2 regions of the Caballeronia sp. Sq4a genome follow, and region 1 is predicted to be linked to the other one. Evidence: riboswitches for the same ligand, from Rfam matches in the RefSeq annotation. Region 1 holds a riboswitch; the other holds the start of a gene.
What was found. A riboswitch is a leader RNA that binds a small molecule or an ion and turns the genes downstream of it on or off. The one in region 1 is predicted to bind cobalamin.
Positions count from the first base shown of each region.

Region 1 (11,888 bases):
TCGACAACAAGTCGGCCGTGGCTATCGCGATCAATCAGCAGCCTGGCGCGAACTCCCTGCAAATCTCCGACGAAGTGCGCAAGACGATGAAGGAACTGCAGGCGGACATGCCCGCGGGCCTCGAATATCAGATCGTCTATGACCCGACGCAGTTCGTGCGTTCCAGTATCGAAGCCGTGATCCATACGCTCGCGGAAGCCATTGCGCTCGTCGTGCTCGTGGTGATCGTGTTCCTGCAGACGTGGCGCGCGTCGATCATTCCGCTGCTCGCCGTGCCGGTGTCGATCGTGGGTACGTTCTCGCTGCTGCTCGCATTCGGTTTCTCGATCAACGCGCTGTCGCTCTTCGGCATGGTGCTCGCCATCGGTATCGTCGTGGACGATGCGATCGTGGTGGTCGAGAACGTCGAGCGCAATATCGAAGCGGGCTTGTCCGCGCGAGAGGCGACGTATCAGGCCATGCGAGAAGTGAGCGGGCCGATCATCGCGATTGCGCTGACACTGGTGGCCGTGTTCGTGCCGCTCGCGTTCATGTCCGGCTTGACGGGCCAGTTCTACAAGCAGTTCGCGATGACCATCGCCATCTCGACGGTGATCTCCGCGTTCAACTCGCTGACGCTGTCGCCCGCGCTGGCCGCGCTGCTGCTCAAGGGTCACGACGAGCCGAAGGACTGGCTCACGCGCGGCATGGATCGCGTGTTCGGGGGCTTCTTCCGGCGCTTCAACGCGGTGTTTCATCGTGGCTCCGAGTCGTACAGCAAGGGCGTGAAAGGCGTCATCAACCGCAAGGCGATCATGATGGTGCTTTATGCGGTGCTGCTCGGCGGCGCGGTATTGATGGGCAAGATCGTGCCGGGCGGATTCGTGCCCGCGCAGGACAAGGAGTATCTGATCAGCTTCGCGCAGTTGCCGAACGGCGCATCGCTCGACCGCACCGAAGGCGTGATCCGCGAAATGAGCGCCATCGCTCTGAAGCAGCCGGGCGTCGAAAGCGCGGTGGAGTTTCCGGGCTTGTCGGTGAATGGCTTCACCAATTCGTCTAGCGCGGGCATCGTGTTCGTCACGCTCAAGCCGTTCAAGGACCGCGTGCATGACAAGGCGCTTTCCGCGAACGCCATCGCAGGCGCGCTGAATCAGAAGTATGCGGGCATCAAGGGATCGTTCATCGCCGTGTTCCCGCCGCCGCCGGTGCTCGGCCTGGGCACGCTCGGTGGCTTCAAGATGCAGCTCGAAGATCGCGGCGCGCTCGGCTATGCGGCGCTCGCCGATGCCACGCAGGCATTCATCAAGCGTGCATCGCAAACGCCGGAACTCGGGCCGACGTTCTCCAGCTATCAAATCAACGTGCCGCAGCTGAACGTCGATCTGGACCGCGTGAAGGCGAAGCAACTGGGCGTCTCCGTCACCGACGTGTTCGACACGATGCAGGTGTATCTCGGCTCGCTGTACGTGAACGACTTCAATCGCTTCGGCCGCGTGTATCAGGTGCGCGTGCAAGCGGATGCGCCGTTCCGCGCGAATCCGGAGGACATCGGCCTGCTGAAGACGCGCAATGCGAATGGCGACATGGTGCCTTTGTCGTCGCTCGTGAAAGTCTCGCCGACGTATGGCCCCGAAATGGTGGTGCGCTACAACGGCTATACGGCAGCGGACATCAACGGCGGTCCCGCGCCCGGCTATTCGTCGGGGCAGGCGCAGGCGGCGGCCGAACGCATCGCTGCGGAAGTGCTGCCGCGCGGGATCAAGTTCGAATGGACCGATCTCACGTACCAGCAGATCCTCGCGGGCAATGCGGCGCTGTGGGTGTTTCCGATCAGCGTGCTGCTCGTGTTCCTCGTGCTGGCCGCGCTGTATGAAAGCCTGACGCTGCCGCTCGCGGTCATCCTGATCGTGCCGATGAGTATCTTGTCCGCGCTGCTCGGCGTATGGCTCACCGACGGCGACAACAACATCTTCACGCAGATCGGCTTGATGGTGCTCGTGGGCTTGTCTGCGAAGAACGCGATTCTGATCGTCGAATTCGCACGCGAACTGGAAATGCAGGGGCGCTCCATCGTGCAGGCCGCAATCGAAGCCAGCCGCCTGCGTCTGCGTCCGATTCTGATGACGTCCATCGCGTTCATCATGGGCGTGGTGCCGCTCGTGTTGTCGTCGGGCGCAGGCTCTGAAATGCGCCACGCAATGGGCGTCGCGGTGTTCTTCGGCATGTTGGGCGTGACGCTCTTCGGCCTGATGCTCACGCCGGTGTTCTACGTGATCCTGCGCAAGCTGAGCCGCACCGAACATGTGACGGACAAGCATGGCACGCATCCGCAGATGCGCGGTATCGGCGCATCGTACGAGGCGCAATGAGGTCGATAATGAACAAGATGCCTATACAAAAATGGCTGGGTTTGCCCGCGTTGATGAGCGCGTTGCTGGTGGTCGCAGGATGTTCGCTCGCGCCCACGTATGAAAAGCCGGACGTCAACGCACCGAGCGCCTATAAAGAAACGCCGACGCTCGCGCCTTCGGAAGCGGGCACCTGGAAGACCGCGCAGCCTTCGGAAGAGATGATGCGCGGTGAATGGTGGACGCTCTTCGACGATGCCACGCTCAACGATCTGGAACGTCAGGCGCAAGAAGCCAATCAGAACCTGAAAGCCGCGGCGGCGCGCGTGAAGGAAGCGCGGGCGATCAATCAGACCGCGCGCGCGGGGCTGTTTCCGACACTCGACGCAGGCTTCGGTCCGACGCGCGAGAAGCTCTCGCCCGCATCGCAGTTCCTGCCTCCGAACGCTAACGTTCCGGCGCAGACGTTGTGGCGCGCGCAGGCGAGCGTGTCGTACGAGGTGGATCTGTTCGGGCGCGCGTCCAATACCGTGCAGGCCGCCAACGCCGACACGCAGCAAAGCGAAGCGTTGTTCCGTTCCGTGCAGCTCGCGTTGCAGGCGGATGTCGCGCAGAACTACTTCGAGCTGCGCGAGCGCGATGCCGAACTGGACGTGTACACGCGCACCGTGACGCTGCGTGAAGAAGCGCTGAAGCTCGCGGAGCGACGGTTCGCCGAAGGCGATATCAGCGAGTTGGATGTCGCACGCGCCAAGTCGGAACTCGCGACCGCGCGTTCGGATGCGATGACCGTGCAACGGCTGCGGGCGGCATCCGAGCATAGTCTCGCGGTGTTGCTCGGCAAGACGCCCGCCGAGTTTTCGATGGCCGCTAATCCGCTCAAGCCTGTCACCGTGCACGTGCCGCCTGGCTTGCCGTCTTCCTTGCTCGAACGTCGCCCGGACATTGCGGCAGCGGAGCGGTCGATGGCGGCGGCGAATGCGCGAATCGGCGTGGCGAAAGCGGCGTTCTTTCCGTCGCTCACGCTGACGGGCTCGGGCGGCTTCGAATCCGCCACGCTCGGCGATCTCTTCAACTGGTCGAGCCGCACGTTCCTGCTCGGACCGTTCGCGGGCACCATGCTGAACCTGCCCATCTTCGACGGCGGGCGTCGCAAGGGCAACCTCGCCAATGCGCGCGCCATCTACGAAGAGGACGTGGCGAATTATCGCCAGCAAGTGCTTGTGGCGTTTCGTGAAGTCGAGGACAACCTGTCGGACTTGCGCATTCTGGAAACGCAGACGGCGACGCAAGCCGATGCGGTGAATGCGTCGGTACGCGCCGCGCAACTGTCGCGCAGGCAGTACACGGAGGGCGCGGTGAACTATCTCGACGTGATCGACGCGGACCGCACGGTGCTGCAATCGCAGCGCGCGGCCGTTCAGCTCGCGGGCGCGCAGGCGGTATCGACCGTCAACCTCGTTCGGGCTCTAGGCGGCGGCTGGGGCGATGCAATGCCCACGCCCGTGCCAGAACCGAGCCTCGCGCAGAAGTAACGCCAACGCACAAAGCCCCGCTCGAAGCGGGGCTTTTGTCATGAAGGCGATTGTTCGTCGCGAGGAACATATGTCTTCACCTGGCGCCCATTTATCCCGCACGACGCGATCCCTAGAATCTCAATCATGGGAACGGGAGCGTGCTATGAGAGCTTTGATCGAAAGACAGCTATATCAACCGTCAGTGGTCCTGCCACTGCTTCTTCTAACGCGCCTGATGGTGTCGCTCGACTTCAATCTCGCGCAAGTTGCATTCGTGGTGCTGCTCAGAGGCTCGCAGCAGGTCTATCATTTCGTGCATCAGGCGGCGCTGCGTCAGCGCGGCGGCACGGCGGTGGAGCGCATCGCCTGCCGTCACTGCTGCTGAACTTACTCAATACACTTCGGGGACGTACATCGATTCCGGCACGGGCTGACGCAGATAATCGGGATTGAACACGCGCTCGGGCAGCGTGATCTGCGGGTGCTCGATCTCGTGATACGGCACCTGGCTCAACAGGTGATGGATGCAGTTGAGGCGCGCCCGCTTCTTGTCGACAGCCTGAACGACCCACCACGGCGCTTCGGGAATATGCGAGCGTTGCAGCATGACTTCCTTCGCCGCCGTGTACGCTTCCCAGCGACGGCGGCTCTCCAGATCCATCGGACTCAACTTCCACTGCTTCAGCGGATCTTCGATTCGCGCCTGAAAGCGCACTTCCTGTTCGTCGTCGGTGATCGAGAACCAGTACTTGATGATCTGGATGCCGCTACGCACCAGCATCTTCTCGAACTCCGGTACCGAGCGAAAGAATTCCTCATACTCTTCGTCGGTGCAGAAGTGCATCACGCGCTCGACGCCCGCGCGGTTGTACCAGCTGCGGTCGAACAGCACGATCTCGCCACCCGCCGGCAAGTGCGAGACGTATCGCTGAAAGTACCATTGCGTGCGCTCGCGATTGTTCGGCGCGGGGAGGGCGGCGACGCGGCAGACACGCGGATTCAACCGCTGCGTGATGCGTTTGATCGCGCCGCCCTTGCCGGCGGCATCGCGCCCCTCGAAGATCACGACAAGCCGGTGGCCCGTATGAACCACCCAGTCCTGTAGCTTCACCAACTCGCCCTGTAGCCGGAACAACTCGCGGAAATAGGTCTTGCGAAGCTGCCGCTCTTCGTCCGAGAACGCCGCTTCGCCATCGAGGAAGCGATCGTCGATTTCCATCTCGAACTCTTCGTCGTAGCTGTCGATCAGGTCGGCGTGAAAGCGGCGCTGCTTGTCCGTCGTCGTCATTGAATGCTCCATGTGCGTGCTATGGCCTGCTCTTGGTGCAGTGTGCGGGCGGCGCAGAACGCCCGATGGTGACGTTCCCGCATGGCAGTCGTATGACACCGCCTTCCGCGTCATCTCGCGTCATTCATTGTATGAAGCCGCGCGCTTTATGACACGAGCCGCGCGACCCTTAGAATGGACGAGCGTTTGATGGCATCACGATGGCACAACCATTCCAGAGGCGAACCGCACGATGATCGACACACCTGGCGCAATTCCCTTTTTCGACGCGGCGCAAACCGCGCGCCTTCTGCCTTACGACCGCTTGGCGGATACGCTTGCCGCGACGATGCTCGATTATGCAGCCGGCCGCATCGAGAGTCCGGAGCGGATGGTCGTCCCGCTCGCGCACGGCGGGGTGATGCTCTCGATGCCCGCGACGGCCGCCGACATTGCCATGCACAAGCTAGTGAACGTGTGCCCGGGCAATGGCGCGCGCGGCCTCGCAACGATTCACGGTCAGGTCACCGCTTTCGACGCCACCACGGGCGTGCCCCAGTTCATGCTCGACGGTCCCACGGTCACGGGTCGCAGAACGGCCGCGGTCTCCATGCTGGCGATACGCGCGCTGGCGGCCGACATTCCACGCGAAGTGCTTGTGATCGGCACCGGAAAGCAGGCGGTGTCGCATGTGGAAGCGCTCGCAAGCCTGTATCCGGACGCGCGCCTATTCATTCTCGGCTCGCGTGCGGGGCGCGCGAGTGCTTTCTGCGCGGACCATGCCGCGCTTTCGCCGAACCTGATCCCGCTCGAAGGTCCGGCGATACCGGACTCCATCGACGTGGTGATTACCACGACCACCAGCAAGACCCCCGTGTACACGCTTGCGGCCAGCGCGGCGCGACTCGTGATAGGCGTAGGTGCATTCACCGCCGATGCCGCCGAAATCGCCGCTTCGACCGTTCAAGCCAGCGCCTTGTTCGTCGACGATCTCGCAGGCGCGCGCCACGAAGCGGGCGATTTCATCCTCGCCGGAATCGACTGGAACGTGGTGCGGCCGCTCGCGACGGCGCTTGCATCGCATGAAAGACTCGACGTTCCGGTGGTTTTCAAGTCGGTCGGATGCGCGGCCTGGGACCTCGCGGCCTGCCGCGTTGCGAGGGCAGTTTTGTCCGACCAGAGCCAAGCCGGGTGACAGGTGGAACAACCTTTGCTGTAAGTTTGCTCGATGACGATTGCGCGACGGCGCTCAAGCACTCCAGCGAATGAACAGATCAATGAACAGTCGAATCGACACCGACCGGGCAGCATGGCCGGCAGAATACCGAACCGCCCATAGCAACGACCTTGCGGTTGCGCGGGCGCCGGCGCCTTCTGTGCAGGGGCGCGCCGCGCCGCCCGCCGCTTATTTCATCTCCGTCCTCGAGATGGCGACGGGCGAACAGCTCGGCAACGAGGAACGCGTGCGCGCCGTCGCCATGCTGGAGACGGAATTCGGCGCGGGACGGCCACGTACGCTAAAAGAGGCGGTGCGCATTTGCGCCGCCGCCATCGATTCCTCTACTTTGCAGCGCATGGCGCGCGGAGCAAAGGCCTGATTCGAAGCGCCGAAAGCGGTCATGGCAGACGGTCTTTAAGCACATTCTTTCATCAACGTGTAAAAGAAACGTGCTACTTGACGGTCTGAATGACTTCGAAGCCTTCGAATTCAGGGTGCCCGAGATAGAGCTGGCGCGTCTCGCCGCCTGCGTTGCGATGCGCGGCGCGAAAGGCGTCGGACCGCGTCCAGTCTTCGAACGCCGCCCGATTCGCCCAGATCGTGTGGCTCGAATAGAGGACATGATCGTCCTTGGCCGGGCCCTTCAGCAAATGAAATTCGACGAAGCCGGCGACGTCCTTGAGATGCGTGTCGCGGCTCGTCCATAGGCGCTCGAAGTCGGCTTCGGCGCCGGGCACGATCTTGAAGCGATTCATGGCGATATACATGTCGACGTTTCCCTTTGTGGTGATTGAACGAACGAAGGCTTAAGAGCGCGCCAGTTCGACTATCGTCGCAAATCCGCCGAAGAACATGCGCTTCGCATCGAACGGCGGCTCGCCGTGCTCCATCATCGCCTTCAGACGCGGGTCATTCATGACCTTTGCGTTGACTGCGTCGCGCTGCTCGCGCGATTCATAGAGTATCCACGAGAACGCAATCGTTTCACCTTCCTTCAACTGCACGCTCTGCGGAAATGAAGTGACTTCCCCGGGCTTCACGTCGTCGGCAATGCTCTCGACGAATTGCAGTGCGCCGTGCTCCAGCCAGATCTTGCCCGCCTCTTCGGCCATGACGCGATACGCGTCGATCTTGCCGATGGGGACAGGTACGACGAATCCATCCACATAGTGCGCCATGTGAGCCTCCTTGAGCGATATCGACAGCGTCATGCCGTCAATTGCATTGGAGCCCGAGCCGCACGACGAAGTTCAGGCCACGGTCCAGACGCCGCACCGCCGGTCATAGTCGAGCGATATGGACGACAGGGGCGCGAAGTCCATCGCGAAGATGGATTCGAGCGGGTCGCCTCGCACATGCGCCAATGCGGCTTTGACGACGATGGCATGCGTGACGATCAAATAACGTTCGGTGCGGGCATTGTCGTGCACAAGAGTTGCCAGCGCTTTCGCAATGCGTTCGGACAGCATCGCAATACTCTCGCCGCCGTGCGGCCGCGCGTCGACATTCGTGAGCCATGCGCTCATGCCTTCAGGCTCCTTGTCGGCGATGGCGCGTATCGCATGCCCGCGCCAGCGGCCGTAGTCGATATCGCTGAAGGCGTCGCACGTTTCGACGCTGCTTGCTATCCATTCGGCCGTCGCGCGGGCAACGGCCGCGGGACTCGCTATCACGCGGCCGTCGAAATGCGCGAAGCGCTGCGCAAGCGCCGCGCGGTCATCGCATGCAGGCGGCTCCTCGCCCGTCGGAAAGCGGGCGGCTTTCATCGCGTGCGTGGCGGCGTGGCAGAGAAGCGTGAGGTTCAATGAAGGAGGCAATGGGCGCATCGTTGCTTTACTTTGCCCGCAATCGTCCTAGAATGGCAAGCTTGCAGTGCGAGGAAGCCGGTGCAAGCCCGGCACGGTCGCGCCACTGTAAGCGGCTTTCGTGAGAACGACAGTCCGCGAGTCAGACCCCGCTGCAAGCTCTTTCGTCTATTGGGACGCGCTTTTCCCTCGGAGAAACTCAATGAATGTCGCTCACGCGCCGGTCTATTCCGCCGCTTCCGTTTCGCCCGCCGTCGATGCGCCGGTGCCTATTCCGGTACGTGAAGTCTTGCCTTGGGCCGTGTTCATCGGCCTGATCCTTTTGATCGCCATCTATTTCGTCGGCGCGGAGCAGGGCGCGACGTCCATCTTCTCCGGCATGTACGTTCACGAATTCGTGCATGACGGCCGGCACTTGCTCGGCTTTCCCTGCCACTAAGGGCGCGTCATGATTCGCAGCTTGTTGATACGCGGCATGATCGCGGGTCTCGTCGCGGGCCTGCTCGGCTTCGGCTTTGCGAAGCTCGTCGGTGAGCCGTTCGTTGCACAGGCCATCGCGTTCGAAGGAGAACATGCGCATGGACATAGCCCTCAGGAAGCCACGGCTCATTCACACGATCACGACGGCGATGAAGAACTGGTGAGCCGGGACACGCAGGCCGGTCTGGGTCTCTTTACCGGCGTGGCAGTATTCAGCGCTGCGCTCGGCGGCATTTTCTCGCTCGTCTTCGCGTTCGCTTATGGACGGCTCGGCGCATTGCATGCGCGCGGCACATCCGCGTTGCTCGCGATATTCGGTTTCTTAAGCGTGGCGGTCGTGCCTTTCCTGAAGTATCCGCCGAACCCGCCGTCGGTCGGCAACGCGGCGACGATCGGTCCGCGCACCGCATTGTTCTTCGGCATGTTGGCCCTCTCCATCGCGGCAGCGGTGTTCGCCGTCGCGCTGCAAAGGCGGCTGCGCGTGCGGCGAGGCGAGTGGAACGCGACGATGATCGCAGGCGCTTTTTATATCGCATCGATGCTGCTTGCGCAGTTCGCGCTGCCGCGTATCGAAGAAGTGCCGGCCGGCTTCTCGGCGTCGTTGCTCTGGAACTTTCGCATCGCGGCCATCGGCATTCAGGTCATCATCTGGACGACGCTCGGGCTCTTGTTCGGCGCGCTCGCTGCCCGCGAACTCGAGCGGCCCGCATTGCGCAAAGTGGCGGCCGTCTAAGCGTTTTCTCGCGACAATGCCGCTTGCCTTGCGGGCAATTCATCCAATAGCGCGAGTTTCGCGGCATCGTCCATCGAACGGAACGACTTGATCTCTTCGCGGCTCCTGAAGCATCCCGCGCACAGACCGTGTGCGGGATCGATCTTGCATACGCCCGTGCACGGCGAACCGACCGGCTCTTGCGACTTCGCGCGTGCAATGGTGAAGGCGAGGTCGATGATCGTCATAGCGATTCACCGCGAAAGAGCGCCGCGGCGGCGGCCGGATTCGATGGCCAATACGCGTGCATATACGTGGCCGTGATCGGACCATGGCGATAGAGGGCTTCGCCTTCGGCGCCTGTCGTTGCATGCTTCGAGGTCAGATGCGGCTGCATGGGTGTATCGAGCGTGGAGTAATGGAACGTGTGGCCGGTGAGCGCGCCATGCGCGGTATCGAGCCTTTGCATTGCAAGACGCGCGAGACGGCGCTGCATGAAGGCGTTGCCGGGCAGAAGACCGAGCATCGCATGCTTCGTGCCTTCCACGTCCGTCAGCGTGTCGAGCAGATACAGCATGCCGCCGCATTCAGCGACGACGGCTCTTTCACGCGCCACATGCGCTTGAATCGCTGTCCGCGTGCGAAGGTTCGCGGCGAGCGTGGCCGCTTGCAGTTCCGGATAGCCGCCGGGAAGATAGAGCGCGTCGGCATCGGCGGGCACGGGTTCATCGGCGAGCGGCGAGAAGGTGCTGACGCGCGCGCCCATTGCGTGCAGCAAGTCGATATTGGCCGGATAGACGAATGAAAACGCAGCATCGCGCGCCATGGCGATATGCAAGCCTTCGAGCAAACGCGGCGGCGCTTCCTGCATCGCGTCCTCGAAGCGCACAGGCGGCGGTAGATCGGCAAGCGTGGTAGCGGCAATGGCATCGGCGGCGCGATCGAGACGCGCATCCAGTCCCGCCACTTCCTGCGCTTGCGTCAAGCCCAGGTGACGCTCGGGCAGCGCGATGTCCTCTGCATTCGAAAGATGCCCGCAATAGCGCAGTCCATCGGGGATGGCTTCGGCCAACATCTGCGCATGCCGCGCCGATGCAACGCGGTTGGCTAGCACGCCATGGAACGGCACGTCCGCGCGATAACGCGCCAATCCGAACGCGATTGCGCCGAACGTCTGCGCCATGCCATGCGCGCCGATCACCGCGAGCACCGGCACGTTGAACGCGGCAGCGAGGTCGGCGCTGCTCGGCGTGCCGTCGAAGAGACCCATGACGCCTTCGATCAGGATCAGATCGGCTTCGCGCGCGGCCTCTGCGAGCAACGCGCGGCATGCGTCGAGACCGACCATCGACAGATGCAGCGAATAGACGGGCGATCCGCATGCGCGTTCGAGAATCATCGGATCGAGAAAATCGGGACCGGTCTTGAATACGCGCACGCGCAGGCCACGCCGCGCATGATGACGCGCAAGCGCGGCCGTCACCGTGGTCTTGCCTTGATGCGACGCGCTCGCGCCGATGAAGAGTGCGGGGCAGGAGGGCATGAGTTCAGTACTCGACGCCACGTTGCGCCTTGACGCCCTGCTCGCGATACGGATGCTTCACGAGCCGCATCTCCGTGACGAGGTCGGCCAGTTCGACGAGCGCATCCGGCGCATGACGGCCCGTCACGACCACATGCAGCATCGCGGGACGCGCCTTCAGCACATCGAGCACTTCGTCGAGCGGCAAGTACTCGTACTTGAGCACGGCGTTGAGCTCATCGAGCACGACCATTTGATATTCGCCGCTCTCGATCATGCGCCGCGCTTCGTTCCAGCCTTTGCGCGCGGTCGCCATGTCGGCCTCGCGGTTTTGCGTGTTCCATGTATAGCCGTCGCCCATCGTCACGAAATCGCAATTGGCGACCGCGCTCAGAAAATCGCGTTCTGACGTATGCAGCGCGCCTTTGATGAATTGAACGACGCCGAGCTTCATGCCATGCCCGAGCACGCGCACCGCCATGCCGAAAGCGGCCGTGGTCTTGCCCTTGCCATTGCCTGTGTTGACGATCAGGAGACCCTTCTCGTGATCGGCGGCGGCCTGCTTCTTTTCGTGGCCTTCCTTGCGACGCTGCGTCATGCGCAGATGCGATTCCGTATCGGTTTTCATGGGCTCTTTCAGGCTTTCTTCGTTGCTATGGCGACGGTCACATGACCGTCGATCATCTTCGGCACCACAAGCTCTCCGCCCTCGCTCGCAAGCAGCGCGCTAGGCTCGCACACGCCCTCGGCGGGCATGTGCGCGAGCTCGTCCGCGCGATAAAGGCGCAATGGCAGGGCATGACGCTCGCAGAAAACACGCAAGCCGGCTTCGTCGTGTTTGATGTCGATGCTCGCGACCACCGCGATGTGCGCGAACGTGAGTTCCGGTGCTTGAAGCGCACCAAGCGCATGAAGCGCACGAAGCACGGCCGCTTCTATCGCATCGGCGCTTACGCCGCGTTTGCAGCCGATGCCGACGGCGAGATGGCGTCGGCTCACGCAAGGAAGCATCATCGAACGAATGGACGGAATGCGT
Region 1 is NZ_CP084251.1:721,493-733,380, reverse strand. Features, by position in the region: gene LDZ24_RS17340 (efflux RND transporter permease subunit) at 1-2,351, shown strand, start outside; gene LDZ24_RS17335 (efflux transporter outer membrane subunit) at 2,360-3,865, shown strand; gene LDZ24_RS17330 (hypothetical protein) at 4,011-4,232, shown strand; gene ppk2 (polyphosphate kinase 2) at 4,239-5,135, opposite strand; gene lhpI (bifunctional Delta(1)-pyrroline-2-carboxylate/Delta(1)-piperideine-2-carboxylate reductase) at 5,368-6,309, shown strand; gene LDZ24_RS17315 (hypothetical protein) at 6,392-6,712, shown strand; gene LDZ24_RS17310 (antibiotic biosynthesis monooxygenase) at 6,786-7,100, opposite strand; gene LDZ24_RS17305 (DUF1428 domain-containing protein) at 7,140-7,511, opposite strand; gene LDZ24_RS17300 (histidine phosphatase family protein) at 7,584-8,159, opposite strand; cobalamin riboswitch at 8,187-8,310, shown strand; gene LDZ24_RS17295 (CbtB-domain containing protein) at 8,341-8,577, shown strand; gene LDZ24_RS17290 (CbtA family protein) at 8,587-9,351, shown strand; gene LDZ24_RS17285 (DUF1289 domain-containing protein) at 9,348-9,578, opposite strand; gene LDZ24_RS17280 (cobyrinate a,c-diamide synthase) at 9,575-10,873, opposite strand; gene cobO (cob(I)yrinic acid a,c-diamide adenosyltransferase) at 10,878-11,480, opposite strand; gene LDZ24_RS17270 (cobalamin biosynthesis protein) at 11,489-11,888, opposite strand, start outside.

Region 2 (11,888 bases), on a different replicon from region 1:
CGAAGCGCACATCGACGAGCATCCAGCGCGGCGTGTCCTGCTTGGATTTGGGATCGTAGTAGGCGCTCTTGGGATCGAACTGCGTGGGGTCGGGATACGCCGTCGAGCAGACCTTCGCGATTCCCGCGATACCGGGCTCGGGGCAACTCGAATGGTAGAAGAGCACGCCGTCGCCGATTTGCATCTGGTCGCGCATGAAGTTGCGAGCCTGATAGTTGCGCACGCCGGTCCACGGCAGCGTCTTCTTGGGCGCGTGCGCGAGATGATCGATGCTCGCTTCGTCCGGTTCGGACTTCATCAGCCAGTAGCGCATGAGTTCGGCGTGAAGGAGTGTGCGTGCGGTTTTGGGCGATGCAAACAAAAACGGCACCGGTAAGAACCGATGCCGTTCGTGCTTCCAGAAATAAGGTCCCCGCCTCAGCCGCTAGGCCGGCATCCTGAACCTGGGTTCAAGATTGGTCGCGGTAAGCAACACTTCGGGTACATCAGACAGAGTGACGCGCGCGCCCGTGCTGCAACGTTCCGCAACCGTGCCAATGTAGCATTGGTTCAAGGAATATATGACCTTGGCGTACCAGGCAGGGAGACCTCACTGTACACCAAACGTTTGGTCCTTGCAGCCCTTGCCTGCGTTTCTCGCGGTATCTTTTTTTGATGGATATCGCGACGCTGATTAGATCAGCGCATGACCGTCAGTGCGCTTCATATTGCGCAATGACAGCGCCGAGCTGCTCGTTCATCGAATGCATGGTGCGGCGGATTTCCTCGGCGGGGAACGCTTCGCCGTGGCGCACGCTTTCCTGCAGCTTGAGCAATTCGGACGCCAGCGAAAGCGCGGCCATTACCGCGATGCGGTCCGTGCCGCGCACGCTGCTTGCGTTGCGTACCTTGTTCATTTCGGCATCGACGCGGGCCACGGCTTCGCGCAGCGCGGCCTCGGTTTCCGGCGAGCACGCGAGGCGATACTGCTGGCCGAGAATGGATACTTCGATCTGCGTGGTCGTCATGCCTTCTCTCCTTGATGATGCTCGCCGTGCACTTCTTCCGCGTGCGCATGTTCGTGCTGCGCTTCGCGCGACGCGCTGGATTCGGCGTTCAGAAGATCGAGCTGATTGTCGCTTTCGGCATGATGCGCTTTGCCGCGCGGCAGCTTTTCGAGGATCGCGTTGAGGCGCACTTGCGCGTCGTCGATCTTCGCGGACAGCGAATCGCGTTCGCCTTGCAGCGTGTCGCGCTCGTGGCGAACCTGCGCGAGTTCGGCCTGAACGCTGGCGTAATCGGCGCGCAGCTGTTCGATTTGTGCTTCGAGCGCGAGACGCGCCTGATTGTGGCGCTCGCTGATCTTGATCAGCCGGCCGATGTTCCCTGACAGTGATTCGAGTTCGTTGAGCATGTGCTGCGTCCTCTAAAGACCTGGCATTTTAGCGCGGTTCAACGGTGCTTCCGATAATTGTCTCGTTTCGAGACGTAACAACACGCGATCTTGCGCGCATCGCCGCGTATTCATGTGCGGAATGGCCGCGCGTGACGCACTCGGATGCGCGGCTGACGACGCTTGCTCGTCGCTCGCTCGTCGCTCAAGCCTCGCGATGACGGGGCGCGCGCCTTCTTGACGGCCCCCATGCGCGCTCCTACACTTGCCGCACTTTTGGTGCTCGCGCCGCCTTTCTTGCGGCGCAGTCAAACGGGAAACAGGAAGCGTCGTCTCGCCTCGCGCGGCTCGCCAACCTGTGCTGCCCCCGCAACGGTAAGCGACCGCAACGCAAGTTGCAAGTCGTCCCTCGCGCGTTTCTTCGTGTTGCTCCGTGGTCGTTCGCCATCAGAGACGCGACTGCAAGAAACGTGTCGGCGCCACTGCGCTTTCATGCGTGGGAAGGCGGGACGATGCGTCGCCAGCCCGGATACCGGCCAATCGTCCAGCGCGCCGATGCCTTGCAAGACGGCGCGCGCGTCGCGCACAGACCTCGCGGGGAGCGGGGCACGCGCCAGTCTCCAACGGGAACGCTCCACACATGCTTTTGCCTTCGTCCGGCCTCATTCGTCGCGCGGCGCGCGTCGTGATGTGCGCCGCCGCGAGTGCGCCGCTTGTCCAGGCCGCGCACGCCGATTCCGATTCTCCGTCGCAGACACTCGCGCCCGTCGTCGTCACGGCGACGCGCGGCGCGCAACGGCTCGCCGATTCCATCCCGCAGGCAACGCTCTTCGACGCGCAAGACATCGCCGACAGCAATGCAAACGATGTGCTCGGGCTCATCGCGCTTGCGCCCGGCGTGCAGATCACGCGCAACGGCGGGCCGGGCGCGACCTCGGGCGTCTTCATACGCGGCGCGTCGTCGACGCAATCACTGGTGCTGATCGACGGCGTGCGCGTCGAATCGGTCTCGCTCGGCGCGGCGCAGTTGTCGCAACTGATGCTCGATCAGACCGGCCGCGTGGAAGTGGTCAACGGCAACGTGTCGGCGCTGTATGGATCGAATGCAATCGGCGGCGTCGTGCAGATTTTCACGAAGGAGGGCGAAGCACATCCGCCGCGCTTTCACTTCGAAGCCGAATACGGCAGCTATCACACGCAGCGGCAGTCGGCGGGCGTCGACGGCGCGCTCGATGCCGATGGCCGCACCACGTTCAGCCTGAACGTGTCGCGCGAGAAGACCGACGGCTTCTCGTCGATCGATCCCGCGCGCGCGCCCGCCGCGAATCCGAACGCGAACGGTTATCTGAACGAAAGCGTCGCCGCGACGCTGCGCCACAAGTTCAGCGACAAGTGGGACGCAGGCGTGCGCTTTCTGCAATCGAACGGCGTGAACAGCTTCGACGATCCCTACGGCGTGCCGACCGATCTCAACGAATCGCATGATCGCGTGCGCTCGGCGTCGGTGTTCGCGAACGGCAAGCTGACCGACAACTGGACGACGCACTTCACCGTCGCGCAGGGGCAAGACCGCGCGAACATCGAGCACAACGGCGTCTACACGAGCCGCTTCGACTCGGAGAACCATCAGTATCTGTGGCAGAACGACTTTCGGCTCACCGAGGCGCACAAGCTCGTATTCGGCTACGAGCATCTCGACCAATCGCTCGACTCCGATCAGTTCAGCGCGCCCGACCGGCATGTGAACTCCGTCTTCGCGGGCTATGTCGGCCGCTTCGGTCCGAGCGAAGTGCAGGCCAACGTGCGCCGCGACCAGTATTCCGACTTCGGCGGCGCGAACAGCTACTATCTGGGCTACGCGTACAACTTCGATTCGCACTGGCGCGCGAGCGCGAGCTACGCGGCGGCGTTTCGCGCGCCGAGCTTCGACGATCTCTACTATCCGTTCAGCGGCAATCCGTCGATACAGCCTGAGCGCAGCCATTCGGCCGAGGCCGCGTTGCAGTACGCATCGGACAAGATCGGCGTGGTGCGCGTGACGGCGTTCGAGACGCGCTATTCGAATCTGATCGACTACGTGGGCGACAGCAGCGGCTTCTACACCGCGCAGAACGTCGGGCGCGCGAAGGTGCAGGGCGTCGAGGGATCGTGGGCGGGGCACGTGGGCGCAACCGACGTGCGCGCGAGTGTGACGTTTCAGAATCCGGTCGACGAGACGAATCACGAAGAGTTGACGCGTCGCGCGCGGCGCTTCGCGTCGCTGTCGGCGCATCGCTCGATCGGGCGCTGGCGCGTGGGCGGCGAATGGATCGTGAGCGGCGCGCGCAGCGACTACGATTCGACGCTCGCGGGCTACGGCGTCGTCAATCTTTCGGCGCAATACGACATCACGAAGTCGTGGTACGTGAATGCGCGCATCGATAACCTGTTCGACCGCAACTATGAACTGGCTTACTCGTACAACACGCCGCGTCGCGGCGCTTACGTCACGGTCGGCTGGCATCCGTCGTGAGCCACGCCGCTGACGCGCGCCGCCCGATGAAGGCGATGCACGCAACGCGCGCCACCGCGATCTGGCTCGCGCTCGCGGCGGCGGCTCTTGGCGTGCTGGCGGCGTCGCTAGCGCTCGGAAGCGTCGCGCTGCCGCCATCGCGCGCCATCGCCGCGCTGCTGCATGCGCATGCGGCCACGCCCGATATCGCCGATGAGATCGTGCTGAACCTGCGATTGCCGCGCGCGCTCGCGGGCTTCGCGTCGGGCGCGCTGCTCGCGCTCGCCGGCGCGCTGCTGCAAGTGCTGCTGCGCAATCCGCTCGCCGAACCGTACGTGCTCGGTGTATCCGGCGGCGCGGCGGCGTTCGCGCTTTCCGCGATGCTCGCGTCGATGCCGTGGTGGGGCGTCGATCTCGCCGCGTGCGCGGGCGCGCTCGCATCCATCGTTCTGGTGCTTGGCCTTGCTCGCACGCACGTGTGGCACGGCGAACAGGACGCATCGCCACGGCTCTTGCTCACGGGCGTCGTGGTCGCGGCGGGCTGGGGCGCGCTCATCACGCTGATACTCAGCATCGCGCCGGAGAACCGGCTGCGCGGCATGATCTTCTGGCTGACCGGCGACCTCAACGGCGCATCGACGCCGTGGCCCGCGATGCTCGCGCTCGGCGTGGCGCTCGCGTTGATCGTGCCGTGCGCGCCGCAGTTGAACGTGCTGCTGCGCGGCGAAGCCACGGCGCGTTCGCTCGGCGTGCCGGTGGAACGCGTGCGGCTGCGCGTGTATCTCGTGGCATCGCTCGCGGCTGCGGCGGCCGTCACGACGGCGGGAACCATCGGCTTCGTCGGGCTCGTGGTGCCGCATCTGCTGCGGCTCGCGTTCGGCAACGATCAGCGCATGCTCGTGCCCGCCGCCGCGCTCGCGGGCGGCCTCGCCGTGATGAGCGCGGACCTCGCCGCGCGCACGGTCATCGCGCCCGCGCAGTTGCCGGTGGGCGTCGTCACGGCGCTGATCGGCGTGCCCATGTTCCTGTGGATGCTGCTGCGAAGGCCGCGATGAAGCCGCTATCTGTCGACAATCTCGTCTTGCGCGCGGGCGCCCGAACGCTCGTCGATGGCCTTTCTACGACCATCGCGGCGGGCGAAGTGTGGTGTATCGCCGGGCCGAACGGCGCGGGCAAGACCACGCTCATCGGCGTGCTGGCGGGACTCGCGAAGCCGGCGTCCGGCGCAATCACGCTCGGCGGCCGCGCGCTCGCGTCATGGCGCGCGGCGGACCTCGCCCGCGAACGCGCGCTGATGCCGCAAAGCACGCACGACGCCTTCAGCGCGACCGTGCTCGACACCGTCCTGCTCAACCGCTTTCCGTATCTGACGGGCTGGGGCTGGGAAAGCGAAGACGACCGCGCCGCCGCGCACGACGCGCTCGCGGCGCTCGGTCTCGCCGACCTGGCTTCGCGCGACGTGCTCACGTTGTCGGGCGGCGAAAGGCAGCGCGTGGCGCTCGCCGCCGCGCTATGCCAGCAAGCGCCGCTCGTGCTGCTCGACGAACCGCTCGCGCATCTGGACCTGCATCATCAGATCGACTGCCTGCATGCGCTCGCCGCCGCGGCGCGCGACGAGGGACGCGCCGTCGTCTTTTCGTGCCACGACCTGAATCTCGCGCGCCGCTTCGCCACGCACGCGCTACTACTCGACGGCCAGGGCGGCGCGCATGTCGGTGCTGTCGCCGACGTGCTCACGCCCGCGCGCGCGAGCGCGGCGTTCGGCTACCCGCTGGTCCTGATCCGCGATGGCGAGCACGAAGCGCTCGTGCCTTCGCTTCACACTTTCTGACGAGGAACGCCGATGTCCACCGCCCACGCGCTGCCCAAGCCTAGGCCGCTCGACCGCAGCATCGAACCGGAGCTGCGCCGCATCATCGACATGAAGACGAAGCCGCCCGGCAGCCTCGGCCGGCTCGAAACGCTCGCGCTGCAAATCGGGCTGATCCAGCAGACGACGAAGCCGCGCATCGAGCGTCCCGCGATGATCGTCTTCGCGGGCGATCACGGCATCGCGGCCGAAGGCGTGAGCCCGTATCCGCAGGAAGTGACGGCGCAGATGGTCGCGAATTTTCTGGCGGGCGGCGCGGCGATCAATGCGTTGTCGCGCTCCGTCGGCATGGCGCTCGAAGTGGTCGATGCGGGCGTCGCGACGCCCATTCCGGTCGATCACGGTTACGAGCGCCTGTCGCTGGGTCTCGGCACGCGCAACTTCGCGCGCGAGGCGGCGATGTCGCGCGAGACGGCGCTCGAAGGCATCGCGCGGGGCGCGGCGCGCGTGCGACACCACGCGTCGCTCAGGACGAACGTGATCGGCTTCGGTGAAATGGGCATTGCGAACACATCGGCGGCGGCGTGTCTGATGAGCCGCTTGTGCGCGCTGCCTATCGACGAATGCGTCGGGCGCGGCACGGGCCTCGACGATCGCGGCCTCGCGCATAAACGCGCCGTGCTCGGGCGCGCGCTGGCATCGCATGCGGCGAGCGGCGACGCGATCGACACGCTCGCCACCTTCGGCGGCTTCGAAATAGCGATGATGACGGGCGCGTATCTCGCGGCGGCAGAAGCGCGCATGACCATTCTCGTCGATGGCTTTATCGCGACGTCCGCGCTGCTCGTCGCGTCGCGAATCGCGCCGGACGTGCGCGAGTACTGCGTGTTCGCGCATGCATCGAACGAAGCGGGGCATCAGCGCATGCTCGCGCATCTGGACGCCGCGCCGCTCTTGCAACTCGACATGCGTCTGGGCGAAGGCACGGGCGCGGCGCTCGCGCTGCCGATCCTGCGCGCGGCCGTGGCTTTCGTCGACGAAATGGCGAGCTTCGATGCGGCGGGCGTCTCGAACAAACAAGCCTGACATGAACCGGCCGCTCGACGAAGTGCGCTATTTCTTCACGGCGCTCGGCTATTTCACGCGCGTGCCGGTGCCGCGCTGGGTCGGCTTCGAGCGCGACTATCTGAACGCGGCGGCGCGCTACTTTCCGCTCGTCGGCGCGATGGTCGGCGGCGTCGCGGCGCTCGTCTATCTCGCCGCGCTGCGCGTGTTTCCCGCAGGCATCGCGGTGCTGCTTTCGATGGCCGCGACGCTTCTGCTCACCGGCGCGTTCCACGAAGACGGACTCGCCGATTGCGCCGATGCCTTCGGCGGCGGCTACACGCGCGACGACGTGCTGCGCATCATGCACGATTCGCGCATCGGCGCGTTCGGGGCCATTGCGCTCGTCATCGCGCTCGCGCTGAAGTGGCAAAGCCTCGCCGCGTTGCCGCCGATGCGCGCAGTAGTCCTGATGATTTCCGCGCACGCTGCGAGCCGCGCGTTCGCGATCAGCTATCTCCTGACGCTCGATTACGTGCGCGCCGAAGGCAAGGCGAAGCCGGTCGCGCAGCGCATGAGCGCGATGTCCTTCGCGATCGCGATGCTCTTTGGTTTGCCGTGGCTCTTTTGCTTCGGCTGGAGGTTCGCCTGCGTCGCGATTTCCCTGCTCGCGTTGCTGCGCGTGGTCGCCGGGCGTTACTTCGTGCGGCGCATCGGCGGTTATACGGGCGATTGCCTCGGCTGCGCGCAGCAGGTTTTCGAAATTGCGATCTATCTCGTCGGGCTCGCATGGACCTCGTCCTGATACGTCACCCGGCTGTGGCCGTCGATGAAGGCGTCTGCTACGGCCAGACCGATGTGCCGCTTGCCCGCGATGCGCGCGCTTCGGCGCATGAGATCGACGCGCGCATGCGTTCGCTCGATGTTCCCGCTTGCGTCGATGGATGGCACACGAGTCCTTTGCGCCGATGCGCTTTGCTGGCCCAGGCGCTCGGCACGGCCCGCATCGACGCGCGGCTCTCCGAACTGCATTTCGGTGCATGGGAAGGCCGCGCGTGGAACGATATCGACCGCGCGCTCATCGACGCGTGGGCCGCCGATATCGAGCACGCGCGTCCGCACGGCGGCGAGAGTCTCGCGCAGTTCGGCGAGCGTGTGACGGGGTGGTTCGATGAGACGTTCGCGAACGCGTCGAATGCGGTGCATGTGGTCGCGCATGCGGGCGTGGTGCGGGTGCTCGCCGCGTATTTGCTGCGCGTGGATCGGGCGAGCGTGTTGCAATGGCCGATCGCGTTCGGTGGGATCGTGCAGCTTCGGCGGTTCGGTACGGGGTGGGGGCTCGTGAGGTGGAATGCGTAGCGCTTCGCTAACGCCGCTTCCGCGCCAAATCCAGATCACGACAAAGCTGCGCCGCCCCGAGCGCCAGACGCGGCGTCGGTCGATTGATCAGATCGCCGTCGATGCCGAACAGATTGCCACGCGCGACCGCCGTCAGCGACGTCCACTGCTTCCACCGGTCGAGCGCGGGCAATGGGCGGTCGGGCTTCGTCGCGCCGGGCGTCGCGGTCACGATCGCCTCGGGGTTCGCGGCGAGCACGGCTTCGGTCGAGACGGTCGGCACGCGCGGCGCTTCGGCAGCGAACACGTTCACGCCGCCGCATAGCCCGATCACTTCGCTGAACACGTTGTCGCGATTGAGCGTCATCAGCGGATCGTCCCAGACCTGATAGAACACGCGCACCGGCGGCTGTTGCGCGTACTGCGCGCGCAGTGCCGTGATATCGCGCGTGAAAGCCGTCGAAGCGGCCCGCGCCGTGTCTTCGGTGCCGAGCAGCGCGCCCAGCTTGTCGATGCTCGCGGGGATATCGGCGAGATGCTTCGGCTCGCTGAAGAAGAGCGGGATGCCGAGCGCCTTCAGCTTATCCGTCTGACGCGCCGCATTGCCGTGCCGCCACACGACGATCAAATCCGGATGCAGCGCGACGATTCGCTCGAGATCGAGCGCCTTGTTGTCGCCGACGCGCGGGATCGACTGCGCTTCTTTCGGATAGTCGCTATAGCTCACCGTGCCGACGATGCGCGCGCCGCCGCCCGCCGCGTACAGCAACTCCGTGACGTGCGGCGCGAGGCTCACGACGCGCGTCGCGGGCGCGGTGAGCGTGACGGGAGCGCCGGCGTCGTCCGTGACGGTCAGCGACGCGTGCGCGTGATTCATCGCGAAGAGGGCGGCGCATGCGCAAAGATTGAGCCGTACGTTCATCCCGCAATCTCCGCAAGCCCGCGTTCGAGCCGCGCCCAATCGCCTTCGCTGCCCGGCAAACCGACGCGCACACTCGGCGTCATATCGGACCGCTCGAACAGCCGCGTCCAGATGCCGCGCGTCGCCAGTTCCTGTTGCAGCGACCGCGCCCGCGGCGTTAGCGTCCATGCGAACAACGGCGTGCCGCGCACCTCGAACCCATGTCGCGCGAGGATTGCAGCGAGTCGCGCGCCGTCGCACTGCAAACGCTCGCGCGTCTCCGCCTGCCACGCGTGGTCGGCAAAGGCGGCCATGACCGCATGCCGCGCCGGCCCGCCGACCGTCCACGCGCCCAGCATGTCGCGCAACGCGTCGAGCAACGCAGGCGCGGCGAGCACGAAGCCCGCGCGGATGCCCGCCAGCCCGAAGAACTTGCCGACCGAACGCAACACGACGAGACCATCGCGAGCGCTTTCATCGGCGAGCGACGCGGCCGGATCGGCGTCGGCGAAGGCTTCATCGACGATGAGCGTGCCGCCGCGCGAAGCCAGCCGCGCGTGCCAGCGCAGCAGTGTTTCGCGGTCGAGCCGCTCGGCCGTCGGGTTATTCGGATTGGCGACGATCACGTGATCGAGCGACGCAGGCAACTCCGCGCAGGCGATATCGAGCGGCACCACGCGATGCCCCGCGCGCGCGAACGCCGGCGCATATTCGCCGTACGTCAGCGGCGCGACGCCCACCGTGCCGCGCTCGAGCAGATACGGCAGCGCGCGGATCGCCGCTTGCGAGCCCGCCACCGGCAGCGCGAGCGGCGCGCCGTAGTAACGCGCGGCGCAATCGGCGAGGCCGTCGTCGTCTTCGGGCAGGCGTCGCCAGGCGTCCGGCGGCACGGGCGGCACCAGATAGCCGCGCGGATTGATGCCCGTCGAGAGGTCGAGCCAGTCGTCGAGCGGTATCGAATAGCGGCGCGCGGCGTAGCGCAAGTTGCCGCCGTGCGGAATCGGATCAGGCATTCGTCGTCACACTCAGGATGGCGAGGACCAGAAACACGGCGAGCCACAGCAGCACCGAACGGTCGATGAGCCGCAGCGCCGCCACGACATGCCGGGGCGTCGCGTTGTGGCCCGCGCCGAGCGTCGGCCGCGCTTCGAGCACGCCGTGATAGACCGCCGCGCCGCCGATCAGCACGTTCAGGCTGCCCGCGCCCGCGGCCATCACCGGGCCGGCGTTCGGACTGTCCCACGAACGCGCCTGCGTGCGCCAGCAGTGCCACGCCATGCCGGTGTCGCCGGTGAGCGCGTAGCTCGCGGCCGTGAGACGCGCGGGCAGGTAGTTGAGCACGTCGTCGAAGCGCGCCGCCGCCCAGCCGAAGCGCAGATAGCGCGGCGTGCGATAACCCCACATCGCGTCGAGCGTGTTCGCGAGCCGGAACGCGAGCGCGCCCGGCCCGCCCGCGATCGCGAACCAGAAGAGCGCGCCGAAGATCGCGTCGTTGCCGTTCTCCAGCGCCGATTCGACCGCCGCGCGCGACAACGCCAGCTCGTCCGCCTGCGACGTATCGCGCGACACGATGCGCGAGGTGAGCGTTCTCGCGCTGTCGAGATCGCCGAGACTGAGCGCCCGCGCAATCGGCGCGATGTGTTCGCGCAGGCTCTTTGCGCCGAGCGCGAACCACAGCAGCATCACGTGAACGATGCATGCATACGCGAACGGCAGCACGCTCACGACGAGCCACGCGATGCAAACGGGCGGCGCGACCGCGACGATCCACGCGAGAATCCCCGCCGGCCGCGCGCGACGCCCCGTGTTGAGCCGCGCTTCGAGCCTCGTCGCGAACTGGCCGAACGCGACGAGCGGATGCCGCCCGCGCGGCTCGCCGACGATGCGATCGACGATCACGCCGAGCACGGCGAGCAGCGACATCGCGTAGACGGAAAGAAGGAGCATGCTTCAGTTCTTCAGGATGAGCGGCAGGCCCGCGACCATCAACATGGCGCGCGTGCTGGCGGCCGCGACGCGCTGGTTCAGCCGGCCGAGCTCGTCCACGTAAAGGCGCGTGACCGAGCCGAGCGGCACCACGCCGAGCCCGATCTCGTTGCTCACGACGATGACCTTGCCGCGCGCATCGGCGAGAGCGCGGTCGAAGGCATCGAATGCTTCGATGGCGGCGGGCGGCAGCGTGGCGGGCTCTTCGAAGGTGGAATCGGAAGGGCAGAGCAGATTCGCGAGCCAGAGCGTGAGGCAGTCGATCAGCACGCAGTGTCCCGCGCGATCCGCCTCGCGCAACGCGCCCGCGAGGTCGAGCGGCGCTTCGACGAGCGTCCAGTGCGCGGGCCGGCGCAAGCGATGATGCCGCACGCGCTCGGCGAACTCGGCATCGCCGATACGCGCCGTCGCGATGTAGGTGACGGGCAGGCCGCTTTCGTCGGCGAGGCGTTCGGCGTGCGCGCTCTTGCCGGAGCGGGCGCCGCCGAGGATGAACGTGATGTCGGGGATCATCGCAATATTGTACTGACGGGCTAAGATAGCGCGTCGTTCTTCATGGGAATCCTCCGATGCCCTTCACTCCGCGCGGCACGTTGATGATTCAGGGCACCACGTCCGATGCCGGCAAGAGCACGCTCGTCGCGGGCCTGTGCCGTCTCGCGCGGCGCGGCGGCGCGCGCGTCGCGCCGTTCAAGCCGCAGAACATGGCGCTCAACAGCGCGGTGACGATCGACGGCGGCGAGATCGGCCGCGCGCAGGCGTTGCAGGCGGTGGCGGCGGGCGTGCCCGCGCGCATCGACTTCAATCCGGTGCTGCTCAAGCCGACGAGCGATCGCGGCGCGCAGGTCATCATCCACGGCCACGCGCATGCCAATCTCGACGCGCGCGCTTATCACGCGTACAAGAGCATTGCCTTCGATGCCGTGTTGCAGTCGTACGCGCGCTT
Region 2 is NZ_CP084250.1:643,653-655,540, forward strand. Features, by position in the region: gene LDZ24_RS02965 (EVE domain-containing protein) at 1-313, opposite strand, end outside; RNA gene ssrS (6S RNA) at 406-588, opposite strand; gene LDZ24_RS02975 (cell division protein ZapA) at 693-1,007, opposite strand; gene LDZ24_RS02980 (ATPase) at 1,004-1,393, opposite strand; cobalamin riboswitch at 1,633-1,928, shown strand; gene LDZ24_RS02985 (TonB-dependent receptor domain-containing protein) at 2,013-3,884, shown strand; gene LDZ24_RS02990 (FecCD family ABC transporter permease) at 3,920-4,918, shown strand; gene LDZ24_RS02995 (ABC transporter ATP-binding protein) at 4,915-5,694, shown strand; gene cobT (nicotinate-nucleotide--dimethylbenzimidazole phosphoribosyltransferase) at 5,707-6,759, shown strand; gene LDZ24_RS03005 (adenosylcobinamide-GDP ribazoletransferase) at 6,761-7,522, shown strand; gene cobC (alpha-ribazole phosphatase) at 7,507-8,076, shown strand; gene LDZ24_RS03015 (cobalamin-binding protein) at 8,084-8,977, opposite strand; gene cobD (threonine-phosphate decarboxylase CobD) at 8,974-9,969, opposite strand; gene cbiB (adenosylcobinamide-phosphate synthase CbiB) at 9,962-10,903, opposite strand; gene cobU (bifunctional adenosylcobinamide kinase/adenosylcobinamide-phosphate guanylyltransferase) at 10,907-11,455, opposite strand; gene LDZ24_RS03035 (cobyric acid synthase) at 11,512-11,888, shown strand, end outside.
Region 2: another riboswitch for cobalamin. It lies ahead of LDZ24_RS02985 (TonB-dependent receptor domain-containing protein); the one in region 1 lies ahead of LDZ24_RS17295 (CbtB-domain containing protein).